One region of the Microbulbifer sp. ALW1 genome, then DNA from elsewhere that is predicted to be linked to it. Evidence: predicted binding sites of a transcription regulator. Region 1 holds the regulator's gene; each other region holds the start of a gene.
What was found. Region 1 encodes LexA, which represses DNA repair genes until DNA is damaged. Its sites were predicted from a motif close to ACTGTNTNTANANACAGT; they were not measured.
Positions count from the first base shown of each region.

Region 2: a site for LexA is predicted at 2,624-2,641, ahead of ruvC (crossover junction endodeoxyribonuclease RuvC). Genes of this name have one in related genera too.
Region 3: a site for LexA is predicted at 1,375-1,392, ahead of recA (recombinase RecA). Genes of this name have one in related genera too.
Region 4: a site for LexA is predicted at 1,853-1,870, ahead of GRX76_RS08875 (PA0069 family radical SAM protein). Genes of this name have one in related genera too.

Region 1 is NZ_CP047569.1:3,249,001-3,254,119, reverse strand. It holds gene topA (type I DNA topoisomerase) at 1-910, shown strand, start outside; gene GRX76_RS13530 (DUF6586 family protein) at 926-1,444, shown strand; gene GRX76_RS13525 (hypothetical protein) at 1,525-1,782, shown strand; gene lexA (transcriptional repressor LexA) at 1,947-2,555, opposite strand; gene GRX76_RS13515 (TIGR00730 family Rossman fold protein) at 2,737-3,378, shown strand; gene GRX76_RS13510 (DUF6763 family protein) at 3,398-3,730, opposite strand; gene GRX76_RS13505 (TetR/AcrR family transcriptional regulator) at 4,129-4,767, shown strand; gene nagZ (beta-N-acetylhexosaminidase) at 4,844-5,119, shown strand, end outside.
Region 2 is NZ_CP047569.1:1,798,958-1,804,076, reverse strand. It holds gene ybgC (tol-pal system-associated acyl-CoA thioesterase) at 1-171, opposite strand, end outside; gene ruvB (Holliday junction branch migration DNA helicase RuvB) at 379-1,398, opposite strand; gene ruvA (Holliday junction branch migration protein RuvA) at 1,417-2,028, opposite strand; gene ruvC (crossover junction endodeoxyribonuclease RuvC) at 2,082-2,612, opposite strand; gene GRX76_RS07275 (YebC/PmpR family DNA-binding transcriptional regulator) at 2,782-3,525, opposite strand; gene aspS (aspartate--tRNA ligase) at 3,602-5,119, opposite strand, start outside.
Region 3 is NZ_CP047569.1:2,255,040-2,260,158, forward strand. It holds gene GRX76_RS09265 (LysE family translocator) at 1-171, shown strand, start outside; gene GRX76_RS09270 (hypothetical protein) at 207-710, shown strand; gene GRX76_RS09275 (CinA family protein) at 745-1,278, shown strand; gene recA (recombinase RecA) at 1,448-2,479, shown strand; gene GRX76_RS09285 (regulatory protein RecX) at 2,482-3,060, shown strand; gene GRX76_RS09290 (DUF969 domain-containing protein) at 3,318-4,067, shown strand; gene GRX76_RS09295 (DUF979 domain-containing protein) at 4,070-5,017, shown strand; gene pcp (pyroglutamyl-peptidase I) at 5,014-5,119, shown strand, end outside.
Region 4 is NZ_CP047569.1:2,162,591-2,167,709, forward strand. It holds gene GRX76_RS08865 (TSUP family transporter) at 1-415, opposite strand, end outside; gene GRX76_RS08870 (GIY-YIG nuclease family protein) at 449-739, opposite strand; gene GRX76_RS08875 (PA0069 family radical SAM protein) at 754-1,842, opposite strand; gene GRX76_RS08880 (FMN-binding glutamate synthase family protein) at 2,003-3,547, shown strand; gene GRX76_RS08885 (sodium:proton antiporter) at 3,569-4,810, shown strand; gene tdh (L-threonine 3-dehydrogenase) at 5,047-5,119, opposite strand, start outside.

The sequences.
Region 1 (5,119 bases):
GATTCGCACCGGCTCCACCGGCGTCTTCCTGGGCTGTTCCGGTTATGCGCTGCCGCCGAAAGAGCGCTGTACCAACACCATGAACCTGGTGTCTGGTGAAGAAGCGGTGGATGCGGACAAGGACGAGGATGCAGAAACTCGCCAGCTGCGCGACAAGCGCCGTTGTGGCAAGTGCGGCACCGCCATGGACAGCTACCTGGTGGATGAACACCGCAAACTGCATATCTGCGGTAACAACCCAGACTGCAATGGTTTTGAGGTGGAGAAGGGCACCTTCAAGATCAAGGGCTATGATGGCCCGCTGATCGAGTGCGACAAATGTGGCAGTGATATGCAGCTGAAGTCCGGCCGTTTCGGCAAATATTTTGGCTGTACCAATGAAAGCTGCAAAAACACCCGCAAATTGTTGAAAAGCGGACAACCGGCGCCCCCAAAAATGGACCCGGTGCCCATGCCAGAGCTCGCCTGCGAAAAAGTCGAGGATACCTACATCCTTCGGGATGGCGCTTCCGGCCTCTTCCTGGCAGCGAGCCAGTTCCCGAAAAACCGGGAGACGCGCGCGCCTCTGGTGAAGGAGTTGCTGCCCCACAAAGATGAGATAGATCCCAAGTACAGCTTCCTGTTTTCCGCGCCCACGGAAGACAACGAGGGGCGGGATACGGTGGTCCGTTTCAGTCGCAAGACCCAGGAACAGTACGTTCAGAGTGAGGAAGAGGGTAAAGCGACGGGCTGGAAGGCCTTCTACAACAATGGGAAATGGGAAGTAGAAGCCCCAGCGAAGAAGGCTGCTGCAAAGAAAGCACCCGCGAAAAAGGCGGCTGCAAAAAAGGCACCAGCCAAGAAAGCTGCGGCTAAAAAGGCGCCGGCCAAAAAAGCGGCCGCCAAGAAATCCCCTAAAGAAAATTCCTAAAGGGTAGGCCTGTACTTGAGTAACCCCTATACCGGCACAGTGGCCTCGGCCCTGCGCAAATGCCAGATTCTGCTCCAGTCGCTGGATGAGCAGGGCAATACCGAAAACCCCTTCCTGCAAGCTGCTTTGCAGGAAGGGGCGTTATTGCAACTGTGGCGGGCATATCGTGCTTTTCTCGGCGAGCAGTCCCACCAGCTGGGTCTGGGCACTGGTGTTGTGCCGGAATCCGCAGCGGCGCTGCAGAGCCTGCTGACGGCCCGGGGCAAATTCAGTGCGGACGTCGGCGAGCTGGTGAGCTTGGCGGAAAACCCGGATAGCTGGTTTTACCCGCTGGCAGCTGCTTGGAGTGGGCTCTGGAAGCTTCCGGCTAGCGCCGGGCAGGGGCCTGACGGAGGGGCGGGCGTACAAACACTGATTCCGGTGCGGCAACTGGAAGATATGCCGGTCGCGGTGGACCCCGAGTGCCTCAACCGCTGGTTGCGGGGGCTTACCGAGCTGGTGCAGCGGCAGCGGGTACAAGGCGAAGAGTGGTAGCGCCTTCAGCGGGCGCCGCAGATTAATCACTTCCCCCTGTGTTACAATGGCGGAAAATCATGCTGTAACTGGAGAAGTGAATGTCTTCTGAGACCTACGAAATCATCGAGTTGTCCAATGGTGATGTGGCGCTGCGACGCGCTGGTCACAAGGGAGACCCGCTGGTGCGTATTCATTTCTCAGCGGAGAGCCTCGAGTTTTTACGTGAGCACAAGATTGCCATTGCCCGCGCTATGCTGGAGGCGGGAATTGAGGCGGTGCAGGATGTGAACGAGCTGGAAGCGGAGCCGGAATCCTTCGAGGAAGACGTGGATGTGACCGAGCACACGGTACACTGAGCTTGCTCGAACGTACCCCGCAGCGTCGGTGATTTCGGCCGCTGTAACGGGCTGTAACGGAAAGATACGGGGCGAATCGTGTATCAAAGGCCGTGAAAGACGCATAAAAAAACAGGGCTTGAGGCCCTGTTTTTTTATGTCTGGAAGGTGCCGAAAGCGATGCCTTAAAAGGGATTCTGACGAATCACACCAACCGCCAAACCTTCAATGGCGAAATTCTTGTCACGCATATCCACCTGAATAACATCGAAGTCATCATTCTCCGGCAACAGCTGGATGGTTGCCTGGTTGCCGCGTCGCTTGAACCGCTTCACGGTCACTTCATCTTCAATCCGTGCCACTACTATCTGGCCATTGCGGATGTTGTCCGTGCGTTGTACGGCCAGCAGGTCGCCATCAAAAATACCGGCGTTCTTCATGCTCATGCCGTGTACCCGCAGCAGATAGTCCGCCGGTGGGTGGAAAAACTCCGCCGGGATCTCGCAATACTCTTCAATATTTTCTTCCGCCAGTACCGGATTACCTGCCGCGACCCGGCCAACAATGGGCAAGCCGCTCTGGTGGTCTGGAATCCGGATACCGCGTGAGGCGCCGGCGACCATTTCAATTGCGCCTTTACGCGCCAGTGCTTTGAGGTGTTCCTCTGCCGCATTCGGAGAGCGGAAACCGAGCTCCTGGGCAATCTCAGCTCTGGTGGGTGGGTATCCGGTATCGTCCAGATACGTTTTGATCAGTTCCAGTACCTGGGCCTGGCGAGCGGTAAGGTTTGTCATGCGCACTTTCCTGTTGTCTGTATTTTTATACAGTTGCTGGGATTATATACAGATTTCTCTTGCACGCAATCTTCCGGGGGAGTGTGTGGGCTAGCTGCTAGACTTGGGGTACCTGTCGGCTTTCAGGTTGTATGGGCATCCAGTTCCCCAGGAGGGGAGTCGGGCAATAAGGAGAAGGCATATGCTGGACGCAAAAATGCCAGAAGCGTGGCGCGTGCTGCGAATTCAATCGGAACTCGTCGATGGTATCGAGCGCCTGATTACATTGAAGGGCGCGGTGACGGTTTTCGGCAGTGCAAGATTCCGTGAAGATGCGGTGGAGTATCAGGAAGGTGTGCGCCTGGGCGAGTTGCTTGCCAGTGAAGGGGTGCCGGTTATTACCGGCGGCGGCCCCGGGATTATGGAGGCCTGCAATCGCGGTGCATTTACCCAGGCTGGTGCCTCAATCGGCCTGAATATTGAATTGCCATTTGAGCAGACGCCGAATCCCTATCTCGATATCAGTCTGCACTTTCGCTACTTCTTTGTGCGGAAATTCATGTTCGTGAAACATGCCGTTGGCTTTATCGCCATGCCCGGCGGGTACGGAACCCTGGATGAACTGTTTGAGGCGCTGACGCTGGTACAGACGCAAAAAGTCCGACGCTTTCCCATTGTTCTGGTAGGGAAGCGCTACTGGGCGGGATTAATCGACTGGCTGATGGAAACGGTTTTGGACCGGGAATGCATTGATGCCGGTGATCTGAACCTGTTCAAATTGGTTGACACGGTCGAGGAGGCGGCAGAGATCATCGTGGAGTATATTCGCGAGCGCGATATTTGATGGGCTCTCTACCGCTCAGTTAAATACTTTCATCGGTGCCGGGAAAAGATTCGCCTTCCAGTTTGTCGATGGCGCTTTGGGCGGGCGAAAATAAGGGACTTTTGAATCCGGCATCCTCATCATCCTGCATTTCGCGCGCGAGGCTGCCATATCCGGCGTTGGCATCTTCCGGAGGTGCTGCACCAATCACCGGTAGTCGCGGCCAACTGAGAAAGTCAATTTCATCCAGTGCGCCGTCGATGTATTGAACTTCAATGGTGCGAGAGGGGTGGTCTACTGCCACCACTTCAAACAATTCACCAGATTGGAAGTTTTCGAACCAGCTGCCAATTTCCGGAGCAATTCTGGCCATGGCGCGGCCCTCCTGTCGTTATCAATCGTTAGGGGCCCTTTGTTGCCGCGCTACTATGAAATCCCGTCCCCATCGCCATCGTCACTACCACGGCGGCCGGTTCAGGAATCAATAGCGGCTGTTACAGCAAATCCCGCGCCTCTTTCGAAGTTCCGTTTCGAGCAATTTCCTCAGTCTTTAAATTCAATCTAGTGTCGGTGCCGGCTGCTTGGTATCCGGGAGGTCGCGATTTCGGGATTCCCTGGGTGCTTTGTGATCGCCAGGGCAAATTTCGGTGGATTGAAGCGCGCGGCTGCTTAAACCGCTTTTGGGGCAGGGGAGACGGATGTTCCAATTGGTGCCGACTATGCTAGTCTCAGGCCCTTAAACAAGCGTTTTAATTGTTGGTTTGAATTGGTATGAGTCAGCTGGAAACCGTCAAGCGAATCCTGGATGCCGCCGAGGTACTATTTGCCGAGCGCGGCTTTACTGAAACCTCGCTGCGCACCATCACCAGCACCGCCGGGGTGAATCTGGCCGCGGTAAACTACCATTTTGGTTCGAAAAAAGAGTTAATCCAGGCCGTATTTGAGCGTTTCCTTACGCCTTTTACGGAGCATCTGGATCGGGAGTTGAGCCGCCGAGAGCTTCAGGACGAGTGTTTACAGGTGGATGACCTCCTGCAGAGCCTGTATCGGGTCGCACTGGCCGGTCTCGCCAGAGAGGGGCGCGATCCCAAGCGCTTCATGCGTTTACTGGGGCTGGCTTATACCCAGTCCCAGGGCCACCTGCGGCGGTTTATCGTTTCGCGCTATGGATCCAGCTACCGGCGGTTTGCGGGCCAGCTTGCCAATGCCTTACCTCAGGTCGACCCGGTGACCTTCTACTGGCGCCTTTATTTCATGCTGGGCGCCACCATATTTTCTCTGTCGAGCTTCGACGCCATTGAAGCTATCCTTCGGGAGGATTTCGGTGCAGAGAGCAGTCTGGAAGAAACCCTTGCCCGGCTGGCGCCCGCTGCTTCGGCCATGTTGACTGCGCCCGAGCCGAAGGAATAGCCGCGCACAGCCGTGGCGCCTGGCGCGTACAAATTAATCCTGGCGCGTGCAAATTAATCAAAGGAGCAGGAAGACCATGTCTGTTCAGATCGGTCCGGTAATGATTGATGTCGAAGGTACCGAGCTTACCCTAGAGGATCGGGATTTATTGCGGCATCCACAGGTGGGTGGCCTGATATTTTTTGCACGTAATTACCGCGATCGGCCGCAGCTGGAAGCGCTGATCGCCGATATTCGCGGTGTTCGCCCGGAAATTTTACTCGCAGTTGACCAGGAGGGTGGGCGAGTGCAGCGCTTTCGCGACAACTTCACCCGAATACCTTCGATGCAGGCGCTGGCAGCCCACGCGGAT
Region 2 (5,119 bases), 1.5 Mb from region 1:
TACCAGCAACAAACCCTGCTGCGGCATCGCTGGCTTATCATAGCCGAGGGAGCGGACCAATTCTGTGCGCGCCCGCTCCATATACTTTAAATAATTGACGTAATAGACGATTCCGCCAGCGTCGGTATCTTCGATATAGACGCGAATGGGAATATTGAAAGGCTCTGACACGCACCGTCCTTAACTTGGCCGACTGCCACTGAAACGCGATTTATTTTCTTGTTTTCGGTTCTTGCTCTCGGCTTTTACTTGCCAAACCGAGGCCGCCGCTGCGACACCATTGGCTCTTTATTAGCTCTTTGGGGCTACCGGCCAACACTAGCGCGGAAGCCATGCAGCGACGTGAAAGGGACATGCTACAGGATGTAGACTGGTTCGTCAGGTGCGGTCAGGCTTCGGGATACCAAAATGCTCGTAGGCCAGCGCCGTCACCACCCGGCCTCGCGGGGTGCGGGCCAGGTATCCCTGCTGAATCAGGTAGGGTTCGAGAACATCTTCAATGGTGTCCCGCTCTTCACTCACCGCTGCGGCCAAACTATCCACCCCCACGGGGCCACCATCGAATTTCTCGATCATGGTCAGCAGCACACGGCGGTCGAGCTGGTCAAACCCGCTGGCATCGACATTCAGCATGTTCAGCGCCAGATCCGCAGTCTCGGCACAGACGTGGCCATCGCGTTTTACTTCGGCGTAGTCACGCACCCGGCGCAGTAAACGGTTGGCAATACGCGGCGTGCCGCGAGCACGGCGCGCAACCTCATACGCACCACCCTCGTCCATTTCCACCCCCATCAGGCGGGCCGAACGGGCAACGATACTGGTGAGATCTTCGACATTGTAAAACTCGAGACGCTGGACGATTCCGAAGCGATCCCGCAGCGGCGATGTCAGCAAACCCGCGCGAGTGGTCGCACCGACAAGGGTAAAAGGTGGCAGGTCCAGCTTGATCGAGCGCGCCGCGGGCCCCTCACCAATCATGATGTCGAGCTGGTAATCCTCCATCGCCGGGTACAGCACCTCCTCGACGTGGGGGCTGAGGCGATGAATCTCATCAATAAACAGCACATCACCGGGTTCGAGGTTGGTCATGATCGCGGCAAGGTCGCCGGCCTTTTCCAGCACAGGTCCCGAGGTGGTCTTGATCGCCACACCCATTTCCGCAGCGATGATATTGGCCAGGGTGGTTTTGCCGAGACCAGGCGGGCCGAACACCAATGTGTGGTCCAGCGCCTCTTTGCGCAGTTTGGCCGCCTGAATAAAGATTTCCATCTGCTCGCGCACCACCGGCTGCCCGACATAGTCAGACAGTGTCTTGGGGCGCACAGCGCGGTCGTACTGCTCCTCTTGCCCACTTGGGCCAATCGGTTCAGCAGCAATCAGGCGGTCAGCTTCGATCACAGGGTCATCTCAATTCGGTTAGGCGGGCGCCATGCTCTTGAGAGCAAGGCGAATCAGGGTGGCGCTGTCGGCGTCCGGTGCATCTTTCGCGGCACGGGCGACCATCTTGCTGGCGTCGGTGGGCTTATACCCCAGCGCGGCCAGGGCGCTCTCTGCCTCGCCAGCGTGATCCACCTTCGGCTCAGCATTGGCGGCCATCAACGGAATATCGCCGAGGTCGCCGGTTTGCGGCGCAAGCTTGCCGCGCAATTCAATGATCAGGCGCTCAGCGGTTTTCTTACCGACCCCAGGCACCTTTACCAACGCGCCCACATTGTCATCCGCCACGCAGCGGGCCAGCGCCGCACCATCGAGCCCGGACAGGATCGCCAGAGCCATCTTGGGGCCAACGCCATTGACCTTGATCAAAGTGCGAAACAACTGACGGTCGGATTCACGAATAAAACCAAACAGTTGTTGCGATGTTTCCGATACCGCCAGGTGCGTGTGCAGCTGCACGCTGCCGCCCAACTGGGGCAACTCGAAAATGGTGGTCATGGGAGCCAGCACTTCGTAGCCCACCCCCTGGACATCGACCAGTAACTGAGGGGGCTGCACGGCGGCCAGAATGCCGCTGAGTCTTCCTATCATTTTGCTTCCAGTTTCAATTATTTCTCAGGGCCAAAGCTCTACAACCCAGGCCACTAAATCACGCTCAGGCGCCCGCGACGGAAACGCGCCCGGCTCCCCGTTGAGGACTGAATCAGAGTCTGCATGGTATGCATGTGGCAAAGTGCCACGGCGAGGGCATCCGCCGCATCCTCCTGGGGAGAAGCCGGCAGCTTCAACAAGGTCTTGACCATGTGCTGCACCTGCAGCTTGTCGGCCCCGCCGTTACCCACCACCGCCTGCTTGACCTTGCGCGCCTCGTACTCCGCTACCGACAGGTCTGCGTGGGTGGCAGCGACTATGGCAGCCCCCCGCGCCTGCCCCAGCTTGAGGGCGGAGCCTGCGCTCTTGGACATGAAGACATTCTCGATGGCCATCTGCTGTGGCTGGTACTGCTGGGCAATCTGGCTGACCGCGTCAAAAATGAGCTTGAGACGCTCCGGCAAGGGGCCGTCGGGCAGCCGGATGACACCACTGGCCACATAACGGGCCTGGGATCGATCCACATCGATCAGACCATAACCGGTCTTGCGCGAGCCGGGATCGATCCCCAAAATTCGAGTCACGGCCTTCAACCCCTGTACATTTATACAATTAATGCGGGAAGTGTCCCAAGCTGCTGCCGGGGCGTCAAGGCCGGTATCACTGCCGCGCGCCCATTGAATACCGGCAGATACAAAAATGCCCCGACGGGCGGGGCATTCGAAGCGAGAGAGCAATGACAGCGCGGCGAGATCAAGCGAGCTCGGCCATAACCTCTTCCGGGATGTCCGCGTTGGTGTATACATTCTGCACATCGTCCAGGTCTTCCAGCATATCCACCAGCGCCAGCACTTTTTCGGCACCCTCTTTGTCCAGTGGAATCGTGGTGGAGGGAATCATCGCGATGTCGGCATTGTCGGGCTTGAAACCGGCCGTGGTCAGCGCATCTTTTACCGACATGTAATCGGTAAACTCGGTGGTGACCTCGATGCTGCCGTCGTCGTTGGTCTCAATGTCCTCGGCGCCCGCCTCCAGCGCGGCTTCCATCAGCGCATCTTCACTGGCACCCGGCTCGTAATACATCTGACCTTTGCGGGAGAACAGGTAAGCCACGGAACCGTCGGTACCCAGGTTGCCACCGCGCTTGGTAAACGCGTGACGCACATCGGCTACCGTGCGGTTGCGATTGTCGGTCAGACACTCAACCAGAACCGCAACACCGCCGACACCGTAACCTTCATAGATTACCGCTTCATAGTTATCACCATCCGCATTACCCGCCCCGCGGGCAATGGCTTTATCGATGGTGTCGCGCTTCATATTCGCGCCCAACGCCTTGTCGATGGTAGTACGCAGTGTGGGATTGTCATCGGGGTTGGCGCCACCCTTGGCGGCGACGGTCAACTCGCGGATGATCTTGGTAAAAACCTTACCCCGTTTGGCATCCTGCGCCGCCTTGCGGTGCTTGATATTGGCCCATTTACTGTGTCCAGCCATCGATAAATCTCCGGTCTTGCTTCAATCTGTCTCCCCACAGGCGCCCGCTTGCAGGCGCCTGTGGGGTTTTCCTAACTTAGCCTACCTGCTCTTCCTTCTGACGCAGGCGAATACTCAGTTCGCGCAGCTGCTTGGCGTCCACCGCTCCCGGCGCATCGGTCATGACACAGGCCGCGCTCTGGGTTTTCGGGAAGGCGATGACGTCGCGAATGGAGTCGCTGCCGGTCATCAACATCACCAGGCGGTCGAGGCCGAAGGCCAGGCCACCATGGGGCGGCGCACCGTACTTCAACGCATCCAGCAGGAAGCCGAACTTTTCGCGCTGCTCATCAGCGTCAATGCCGAGGGCGCGGAATACCGTCTGCTGCATTTCCTGATTGTGGATACGGATGGAACCGCCGCCCAGTTCGGTACCGTTCAGTACCATATCGTAGGCGCGCGACAGCGCTTCCAGCGGGCCCTTCTCCAGCTCTTCTGCGGAACAGGAAGGTGCCGTGAACGGGTGGTGCAGCGCGGTAACACTGCCGTCATCGTTCTCTTCGAACATCGGGAAGTCCACCACCCACAGCGGCGCCCACTCGGACACGTACAGGTTGAGGTCTTCACCCAGCTTGCAGCGCAGCGCGCCCAGGGCTTCAGTTACTACTTTAGCGGAGTCCGCGCCGAAGAAAATCAGGTCGCCGTTTTCGGCGTGCAGACGATCCAAAATCGCCCCGCGCACCTCGTTCGGCAGGAATTTGACGATCGGAGACTGCAGGCCATTTTCCAGATCCGCCCGGTCGTTCACCTTGATATACGCGAGCCCTTTGGCGCCGTAGATGGAAACGTACTTGGTGTAATCGTCGATCTGTTTGCGGGTCAGCTTGTCGTTGCCGCCAGGCACTTTCAGCGCGGTCACGCGGCCTTTGGGGTCATTGGCCGGGCCGGAGAACACCTTGAACTCCACCTCGGTCATCAGGTCCTTGATGTCCACCAGCTCCAGCGGAATACGCAGGTCCGGTTTGTCGGAGCCGAACTTGGCGATCGCTTCACTGAATGGCATGCGCGGGAACTCGCCCAGGTCCACACCTTTCAGCTCTTTAAACAGCTTGCGAATCATGTTCTCGGTGATGGACATGATGGCGTTTTCATCGAGGAAGGCGGTCTCGATATCGATCTGGGTGAATTCCGGCTGGCGGTCTGCGCGCAGGTCCTCGTCGCGGAAGCACTTGGCAATCTGGTAGTAACGATCGAAGCCGGACACCATCAGCAGCTGTTTGAACAGCTGCGGGGATTGCGGCAGCGCGAAGAACTTGCCCGCGTGGGTACGGCTCGGCACCAGATAGTCACGGGCACCTTCCGGGGTGGCGCGGGTCAGGATCGGGGTTTCAATATCGAGAAAGCCTTCGCCGTCCAGGTAGTTGCGGATGGCATTGGTAATCTGGGAGCGGAAACGCAGGTTGCGCTGCATCTCGTTACGGCGCAGGTCCAGGTAGCGGTACTTCAGGCGTACGTCTTCGCCCACAGCGGTGTGCTCGTCCAGCTGGAAGGGAGGCGTCTCGGCGCCGTTCAGGATCTCCAGTTGCAGGCCGTAAACCTCGATTTCACCGGTGGC
Region 3 (5,119 bases), 990 kb from region 1:
ACGGTACTGCTCGGGATTATTCTGGGCCTGGAGTTTATCTGCATGCTGATTTACGCCAGTGGTGGTCGCACACTCAGCAAATTATTGCACCGGGGTGAAAATGTGCGCCTTATGAATCGTATCGCGGGCACCTTGATGCTGGGCGTGGGGGTATGGCTCGCGCTAAGCTGACGGTAGAGGGATCAAACTGAACATAAGGAGATGAGATGAAGGCTGGAAACGTGTTTGTGCCGCTGCTGATGGTTGTGCTGATGCTACTGGCAGGTTGCGGTGAGCGCGGTGCGCAAAAATCGGGTCAGGTGCCGCAGGCTGGCGCCAACGTTGAAACCGGATCGACTGCTGATCAGGCCGAGGAGGCGCCCACGTCTGAGACAGAATCCGCTGAAGGCAGTGTGCAGCTTGCGGATACCCTCTGGGTTATGCAGGCTCGCGGCAGCCGCCAGTGTGAAGGTGGCGGTCTGTCGGTAGAGCAGAGTCGCGGCAAACTGGTACAGGGTGGTATTACGGTCATTGAGTCCCGCTGCGGTGTGCGCAAGGACCGAATGTACCCCTCGGTATGCGGTGGTGCCACGGGCGATATCCTGTTACATCGAATAAAAACTGAATTGCTGGATGCCGCCCTGGAGTTGGGCTTTGATCCGGCGGGCAAGGTGCCTTACGAGTTTTCAAGCTGTAAGGACCGGGGAGCGGGCGGCCCGGTGGATCGATAAATGTTATTGCTCTGGACGTTTGGGGGGAATCCTGGTGGGAAGCAATCTCGATGCTTCGGGTCTCGGTATTGAGGAATTGGCGGCTGCGCTCGGCAGCGCCCTGCAACAGCTCAACTGGCGGGTAACCACAGCGGAATCCTGTACCGGTGGTGCCATTGCGGCCGCGATCACTTCCGTGGCGGGATCGTCCGCCTGGTTTGACGGCGCGGTGGTTTCATACGCGGACCGTATCAAGCGGGACTTTCTCGGTGTGGACCAGCTCGACCTGGATACCGTCGGCGCCGTCAGCGAGTCGGTGGCCCGGCAGATGGCAGTAGGGGTCTTGAATCGGCTGGACGCGAACCTGTCTGTTGCCGTTAGTGGTATTGCCGGCCCTGATGGTGGTAGTGAGGACAAGCCTGTGGGCACTGTCTGGATTGCCTGGGCGCACAGCCAGGGGCAGGAGCCCGTAGAGGCGGGCGCCGTGCGCATGCATTTTCACGGCGGCAGGAGAGATATTCAGCGGCAGACGGTGGCGGAAGCGCTTAAGCGGATGCTGGCGGTTGCCGAGGCCCACTGCAAATCGTGACTGGCTGGTGACTTTCGGCGGGTATTGCGGCGGGTATTTCACCGGGTTTTCCCTTCTCCCCGTTTCCTCTGGCCGTCGCTGGGCTAATTCCGGATTACTGGTTGCTTATACAGTAATTTTTCTCTAAGCTTCCCTCCCATCACCAAACGTCAAGTACACGGGAAGGGTCATGGATTCCAACAAAGACAAAGCTTTACAGGCGGCGCTGTCACAGATCGAGCGCCAGTTCGGCAAGGGCACCGTCATGCGCATGGGGGATAAGGGCCGTGAGCGTATCCCCGCGATTTCTACCGGCTCCCTCGGGCTGGATGTCGCCCTCGGTATTGGCGGCCTGCCTCGCGGCCGTATTGTTGAAATCTACGGTCCTGAATCTTCCGGTAAAACCACGCTTACCCTGCAGGTAATCGCCGAGGCTCAGCGCAAGGGCGGCACCTGTGCCTTCGTGGATGCGGAGCACGCGCTGGATCCAATCTATGCCGAAAAGCTCGGTGTCAATGTGGACGAGCTGATCGTATCCCAGCCGGACACCGGCGAGCAGGCGCTGGAAGTGGCCGATATGCTGGTGCGCTCCGGTGCGGTTGACGTGCTGGTCGTGGACTCCGTAGCGGCCCTGACCCCGCGTGCGGAAATCGAAGGTGAAATGGGTGATACCCACGTTGGCTTGCAAGCGCGTTTGATGTCTCAGGCCCTGCGCAAGCTGACCGGTAATATCAAGAACACTAATACCCTGTGCGTGTTCATCAACCAGATCCGGATGAAAATCGGGGTGATGTTTGGCTCCCCGGAAACCACTACCGGCGGTAACGCGCTCAAGTTCTACTCCTCTGTTCGCCTGGACATCCGTCGCATCGGCTCTGTGAAAGAGGGCGATGAGGTGGTGGGCAACGAAACCCGGGTCAAGGTGGTCAAGAACAAGGTGGCTCCACCCTTCAAGCAGACCGAGTTCCAGATCATGTACGGCCAGGGTATCAACCTGCTGGGTGAAATTGTCGACTACGGCGTGAAGTTGGGGCTGATTGACAAGGCTGGCGCCTGGTATAGCTACAAAGGCGACAAGATTGGTCAGGGTAAGGCCAATGCGGTGAAATTCCTGAAGGAAAATACCGATATTCGCAATGAAATCGAAGGCCAACTGCGTGCGCAGTTGCTGGAAGATGTCGCACCGGCACAGCCTGAAGAGCTGGAAGCTGCGGAAGACTGATCTTGTCTTCCCCCCAAGATACCATCGGCGGCAGCGTAGAGTGGCCGCCGGTGGAATCCCTCATAGATTCGACGGCCCCGGCGCTGTCACCATCCTCCGTATCTTCCCGGGGGGAGTCCAAAGCGCTCACCCAGGCCCTGTATAATGCGGCCATCGACCTCCTCTCACGTCGGGAGCACTCCTGTCAGGAGCTGCGCCGAAAGCTTTCCGCAAAGCACCCCGAGGCGAATTTCGACGAAGTACTGTCGCGGTTGCAGGCACTTAATTACCAGTCTGATCAGCGCTTTGCAGAGGTGTTCTGCCGCTCGCGGGTACAGCGGGGGCAGGGTCCTCTACGTATTCGCCGAGAGTTGCAACAGCGTGGTGTCCATGGCGATCTGATTGCCAGTGCTCTGGAACAGGTCGAAACGGACTGGTTTGCTCTGGCTGCCGAGGTGTTACAGCGCAAATTTCGCGGGGCAATCAATCCTGCACTGCCGCGCGACCAGCAATTCAAAGAGCGCGCCAAACGACAGCGTTACCTGGCTTACCGCGGCTTTTCCTCGGACGCTATCGCCTGGGCCATTGATGCAGATTGCTGACCAGCTTCGTTCCCCTCTCATTGTTCCCCTCCCATCGTTCCCCCCCTTAGTTTGCCGGTATTAAAACGCCGCCGCATAAAATCTGACCAGTTCCGGTCTGTAGGACAGCTTTCGATTAGCCGAGTCTGGATATGTCCTTCATAATGGCGCACAGGTCAACAATTGTGGGCTGCACACTCTACGAAGAGTGATCAAATACAGGCTCGAAAGGGAGTAGCCAGGCCTGGCGACATTTAAAACAGAGAAAGGCTTACCTTATGGATGCCATTTCCTACTGGCCCCTTGTGGGTGTCCTTGTGGTTGCTGCGGGTTTTGCCCTGCGGATGAATCCTCTGCTGGTGGTGACCCTGGCGGGTCTCGCAACGGGCACCGCCGCCGCTCTGCCGTTTACCAACATACTTGAAGCCCTCGGTGAAGGCTTTGTTCACACCAGAACACTCTCCCTTATCCTGGTTCTGCCACTTGCCGTAGTCGGCCTGCTGGAACGCAATGGTTTGCGGGAGCAGGCCGCTCGCTGGATATCCCGGTTCAAAAGCATCTCCGCCGGTCGTCTCCTGGCTCTATACCTGTTTGTCCGTGAAACCAGTGCGGCACTGGGTTTGACCAGTCTGGGCGGGCATCCGCAAATGGTGCGACCTCTGCTTGCGCCGATGGCAGAGGGCGCTGCGGAAAAATCCCTGGGATCTCTGAGCGACGATGAGCGTCAGAAGCTGCACGCCATGTCTGCCGCGACCGACAACGTGGGCCTTTTCTTTGGTGAAGACATTTTTGTGGCCTTTGGCGCCGTTGTTTTGATGTATACCTTTTTGGCCGAGCGCGGCTATGAAGTTGAGCCCATCCATATTGCACTCTGGGGTATACCGACGGCGCTTTGCGCATTGATCATCCACGGTATCCGGGTGTTGCGCCTGGATCGTCAGTTGGCTAAGGCGCGCAGCGCCTCCAGTGTCTCCGGTACCTTTACTGCCGCCACGACCGACGTAAACGTCGCGCCGGAGGGGCAGTAATCGTGCTGAAAATTGAATTCTTTTACGCCATTGCTGGATTGCTTCTGTTGGCGAATGCGGTGCTGACCGCGCTTGACCGCACTCGTGCCAAACGCTGGCCGACGGCCATATTCTGGGGGCTGTTTGGCGTTCTGTTTCTTGCCGGTGACTGGCTGCCGAGCGCGCTGAGCGGTGCGCTGGTGCTGCTCATGTGTCTGCTTGGAGGGTTTAATCTGGTAGCGGGCAAACCCGCGGTTGAGCCCGACCAGCAGCGTGCCCGGAATGGTGCCGATCGGCTCGGTAGCAAACTGTTCTGGCCGTCTCTGGTGATCCCGGGTTTTACCCTGGTGGGCGCGCTGGGTTTCCCCTTTCTTGCCAGCCACGGATTGACGCTGGTAGATCCCGCCAAGTCCACTCTGGTGAGCCTTGGGATTGCCTGTTTGCTCGCGTTTGTACTTGCCTGCCGGTATACACGGGAGGCACCCGTCCAGGGGTTGAGGGAAAGTGCCCGCTTAATGGATTCCATCGGCTGGGCCATGTTGTTGCCACAGATGCTTGCGACCCTGGGGATCCTGTTTGCGCAGGCCGGTGTAGGCGATGCGGTAGCCGACCTCGTGGGGCAGCTGTTGCCGGAAGGGCAGCGATTCTGGGCGATAGTGGCATTCGCCGTCGGCATGGCGCTGTTCACCATCATCATGGGTAATGCGTTTGCCGCCTTCCCGGTGATTACCGCCGGTATTGGCATCCCGTTCCTGGTGGTTGAATACCACAGCAACATTGCCGTGATGGCGGCAATTGGTATGTTCTGTGGTTACTGCGGGACGCTGATGACACCGATGGCAGCCAATTTCAACATCGTACCGGCGGCGCTGCTGGAGCTGAAGGACCGAAATGCCGTAATCAAGGCACAGGTGCCGACGGCACTGATGGTCCTCGTCGCGAATATCGGCCTCTTGTGGTGGTTGCTGTGAAAATATTACTGACCGGATTTGAGCCTTTTGGAGGCGAATCTATCAACCCGTCCTGGGAGGCTGTTAAATCCCTGCATGGCTACCGGGATCTGGTGGATACCC
Region 4 (5,119 bases), 1.1 Mb from region 1:
GTGCCCACTGTTTTTCACTCAGTTTTCCCTGGCGTTCGCTGTTGCCCAAATTGGGGGTGAGCCAAACATACAGTGCGACGCACAACAACAGCACTGGAATCACCCAGTTGAGCCAGCTTGTGTCCACCCGCTGAATCAGCCAGGCGCCCACACCAGCGCCAATGCCTGCAGTAACCACCGGAAGAATCAGCGCGCGCTCGCGCAAGTGGCCCTTCGAATACAGCGTGGCTGTCGCGGTAAAAGTGCCGAGTATCGCCTGGCTTTTGTTGGTCGCCAGCGCGGCAACTGGCGGCAGGCCGGCGAGCAGCAAGGCGGGCACCGTCAGTAACCCGCCGCCACCGGCCAGGGTATCCACCCAGCCCGCCAGCATGGCAACAGCAAACAGAATCAATAGCAGGGTAATGGTGATATCCATCGGGTACTTCTTGTGTGAGTCGGACTTGGGGTGTCAGGGGGCAGTGGTGCGCGCTTGGATAGGCAGCTTGAGCTTGCCGGCAATCAATGCCTCCTTGCGTGCCTTGGGCCACTTCTTGATCTGCATTTCCAGTTTTAATGCATCGGAATGGCTGTCGACACCCTGTTGGAATTCCAGTGTCAGGGGGCCGCGACCGCGCAGCGCCTTGGCGGCTTTGGGGCTGCCACTGCTGTGCTCTTCAAAGCGCCGCTCTACATCTCGGGTAATACCCGTATACAGCGAGCCGCTGTTGGTGCGTATCAGATAAACAAACCAGCCAGACAAAACATAACCGCCGATTAAAAAAGACTTTGCTGGTCACCGGATTGTGGCGGCAGAAAAAAGCGGCTGCAATCCAGGTCCAGCTTGCGTTCATTCAGTCCCAGTTTGCGACAGGTTACCCGAAACCGCTGCTGCAGTAACTGAGCAAAGACACCGGTGCCTCGTTGGCGCTGGCCGAATTCGGTCTGGTTGTCTTTACCGCCGCGGCTCTGTTGCACCAGGCTCATCACGTGCTGTGCCCGCCCCGGGTAGTGTTCTGCTAGCCACTGGCGAAAGAGCGGTGCCACCTCAAACGGTAATCGCAACAGTATGTAAGCGGCGTGAATCGCGCCCGCCTGCTGCGCCTGGGTGAGAATGGCTTCCAGTTCTGAATCGTTCAGTGCCGGAATCATGGGCGCGGCCATCACCGCGGTGGGTATACCGGCACTTGCCAGTGCTTCGATGGTGCGCAGGCGTGCTGCCGGCCCTGCGGTGCGTGGCTCCAGTTTGCGTTTCAATGCATTGTCCAGCGTGGTTACGCTGATGCCTACATGTACCAGGTTGTCTTGCGCCATTTCCGCCAGTATCGGCAGGTCACGCAGAATCAGCTGGCTCTTGGTGACGATGGTCACCGGGTGCTGGTAGCGCTGCAGTGTTTCCAGTAGCTGGCGGGTGATCTGCTTTTCTTTTTCCAGGGGCTGGTAGGGATCAGTATTGGTGCCCATGGCAATGGGACTGCACTGGTAACTTTTTTGGCGCAGTGCCTTTTCAAGCAGCTCCGCGGCATTGGGTTTGTAAAACAGCCGGGTTTCGAAGTCGAGCCCTGGCGACAGGTCCATATAAGCGTGGGCGGGGCGGGCGTAGCAGTAGACGCATCCGTGTTCGCAACCCCGATAGGCGTTGATCGACTGGGTAAACGGAATATCCGGGGAGTTATTGGTGGCAATGATGGATTTGGCCTTTTCCTCGATCGCCACGGTGTCAATCCGTTGCTGCTGTTCCAGGGCCTGCTCCCAGCCGTCGCTCTCGCGGGTGCTGACCTGATCCACAAAGCGCCCCGCCAGGTTACTGATGGCGCCGCGCCCCTTGAGGGATTGGGTAGGGTTGTCAGGGGAGTCGTTGGCCACGGAATTTAAGGCTGTATGTTTGTCCAGTTGTTTGGGGAGTTTATGACTGGATCCCAGCCAGTGCAAGGAAACTGCGAAGCACATACAATGACTACTTGGTTTTCGTCGGTTTTTCGTCGGTTTTTGTTAGTTTCGATGATTCTAGGGCAGGGAGCAGGGGATGGATCTTCATGCGGTAGCCGCGATCAAGGCATTCGCGGTCAATGTATTACAGGTGTTTGCGATGCTGTTCGCCTTCGGGCTGGTGTTGCTGGTGCTCTATGTGGTGTACCTGTATCTCTCGGATGTGAGTCAGACCAAGCAGGCCATTCGCCGCAACTTCCCTGTACTGGGGCGCTTTCGCTACCAGTTTGAGCACCTAGGTGAGTTTTTCCGGCAGTACTTTTTCTCACTGGACCGGGAAGAGATGCCATTCAATCGCGCCCAGCGCAGCTGGGTATACCGCGCCGCAAAAAACGTGGATTCCACCCTGGCCTTCGGTTCCACAAGACCCCTCAATCAGCCTGGGGATATCGTGTTCCTGAACCATCCCTTCCCGACCCTAGCCAAAGACGCGGTACCACCGCGAGAGGTTACGGTGGGGGAAGGCGCCGCGCGCAGACCCTATACCACCCGCTCCATCTTCAATATTTCGGGCATGAGCTTCGGCGCCCTGTCGGTGCCAGCGGTTGAAGCGTTGTCGAGAGGCGCGGCCAAGGCGGGGATCTGGCTGAATACCGGCGAGGGTGGCTTGTCGCCCCACCACCTGGTAGGCGGTTGTGATGTCGTCTTCCAGATCGGTACCGCCAAATACGGAGTGCGGGATGAAGAAGGCAACCTGTCAGACGACAAATTGAGGGAGGTGGCGGCCCATGAACAGGTCAAAATGTTCGAGCTGAAACTCTCCCAGGGCGCCAAGCCGGGCAAGGGCGGCATATTACCGGGAATCAAGGTAACGCCGGAGATTGCCCGGGTGCGCGGTATCCCTGTGGGGATGGACTCCATCAGCCCCAATGGCCACCCGGAATTCCGGGATGTGGCCGGGCTGCTGGATATGATTGGTCATATTCGCGAGGTTACCGGTAAGCCTGTCGGTTTCAAGTGCGTGATTGGCAGCAGCGACTGGCTGCATGAATTGTGCGATTTGATCCGGCGGCGTGGCCTGGAGTCCGCACCGGACTTTATTACCATCGATAGCGCTGATGGTGGCAGCGGTGCCGCGCCCCAGAGTTTGATGGACTATATGGGATTGCCCCTGAATCGCAGTCTGCCACTGGTGGTTGATCTTATCGCCGAGTACGGGTTGCGCGAGCGCATCAAGATTATCTGCGCGGGCAAATTGCTGACGCCGTCCATGGTGGCCTGGGCGCTGGCGATGGGCGCCGACTTTATCAATTGCGGGCGCGGTTTCATGTTTTCCCTCGGCTGTATCCAGGCCATGCAGTGCAATAAAAATACCTGCCCGACCGGTGTCACTACCCACAACCCGGATCTGCAGCAGGGGCTGGATCCCATGGACAAGGCCGAGCGGGTTTACCATTACGCGCGCAACATGGTGTACGAAGTGGGCACCATCGCGCACTCCTGTGGTGTCCCCGAGCCACGCCAATTGCGCCGCGCTCATGTCGAAGTCATCAATGAGCGTGGAACCCCGGTGCCATTGTCCGACCTGGTGCCGGAAGTAAAACCCAAGTCCGTGATCGCCTCCGATCGCGATTCCCAATAATCGACCCATCGGGAGTGAACCATGGAAGGCGTAACCACACTGGTCGGCCAGGGGTTGTATATGGCAGTTGCTGCGGTAGCCGGGCTATCGATTGCGCGCATTTTGAAACGGGACAATACCCTAGGTTGCCTGATTGCCGGGGTGCTTGCGGGCATGCTGCTGCCGGTTTTCGACTACGACACCGGGTTGCGTGCCGAAAACCTGCAACAACTGGTATTTTTCGTCATCCTGCCGGTATTGATCTTTGACTCGGCATGGAAAATAGATCCCGACAAACTGTTCCGCTGGTTGGGTCCAATCCTGCTGCTGGCCACCGTGGGCGCAGTGATCTGTGCTCTGATTACCGCGATACTGGTTTACTACGGCATTTATCATCCCAGCGGGTTTCCTTGGCTGGCCGCACTGCTGACCGGCGCTATTCTAGCGGCTACCGATCCGGTTGCGATTGTTGCCCGGTTGCGAAAAACCAGCGCTAATGAAGAATTACTGACATTAGTCGAGGGCGAGAGCCTGTTTAACGATGCGGTGGCGATTGTGCTTTTCTCCCTGGTGCTGGGCATTGCCAGCCACAGTGCCATGGAGGGATCGGCGGCAACCGGAGAAGCCATCAGCGGCGCGGGTGGTTTTGCGCTTTATTTTGCGGTGGTTTTCTTTGGCGGATTGGCGGTGGGTTCGCTTTGCGGGCTGGTGACGGCGATTGTGATTCTGTTTTTACGCTCTGCGGGTGCCGCATTGATGGTGCTGGTACTGGCGGCGTTTGGCAGTTTCTATCTGGCAGAACATGTTGTCGGTGTATCCGGAATTATCGCGGTCATGCTGTGCGCCATTGTGGCGAGGGCTTGCCTGCGCGAGCAGTACGAAACTTACCTGAGCCATGCTGAACCCACCTGGGAGTGGCTGAGCTTGCTATTTAATGCCCTGATCTTTGTGATCATGGGGCTGGTGATTACCTTCGAGATGTTTTCCCACCAGTGGTTGGCGATGATCATCGGGATTGTTGCGGCGATTGGTGCACGGGGCTTTGCAGTATTTCTGTTGGCGCCTTTTGCGCGTTATGTGGGGCCGCCGATTCCCGCGAACTGGCGTTTGATTTTGAGCTGGGGCGGTTTGCGGGGGGTAATTGCTGTGGCGCTGGTGTTGTCACTACCAACGGAGTTGCCTTACTGGTGGACAGTGCAGTCGATGGTGTTCGGGGTAGTATTGTTTTCTTTATTGGTGCAGGGGACTACGAGTACTCGCTTGATTCGGCAGCTGGAATCTTAGGTGTTTTGGCTCTGGGTATTGGGTGCCTGGTTCCCGCCGTGTAGCGGGCGGGCGATGGGTATCTGTTTTCAAAACCGCTGTGAATACATCCCTGTACGCTGCGTCAGCGACGTCCCTGTCGCTGACGCTTTTGAAAACAGATCCCCATCACCCACCCTTCGCATCGAAGTTCTGAGCTACGTAAAAACCCTGCTTCAGTGCTAACTAAACTCTTAGCCTGATTGACGGTGAGTAATTTATTGCCAGTTAAGAATCACCTTTCCGGATTCCCCGGAGCCCATGGTGTCAAAACCAGTCTGGAACTCATCT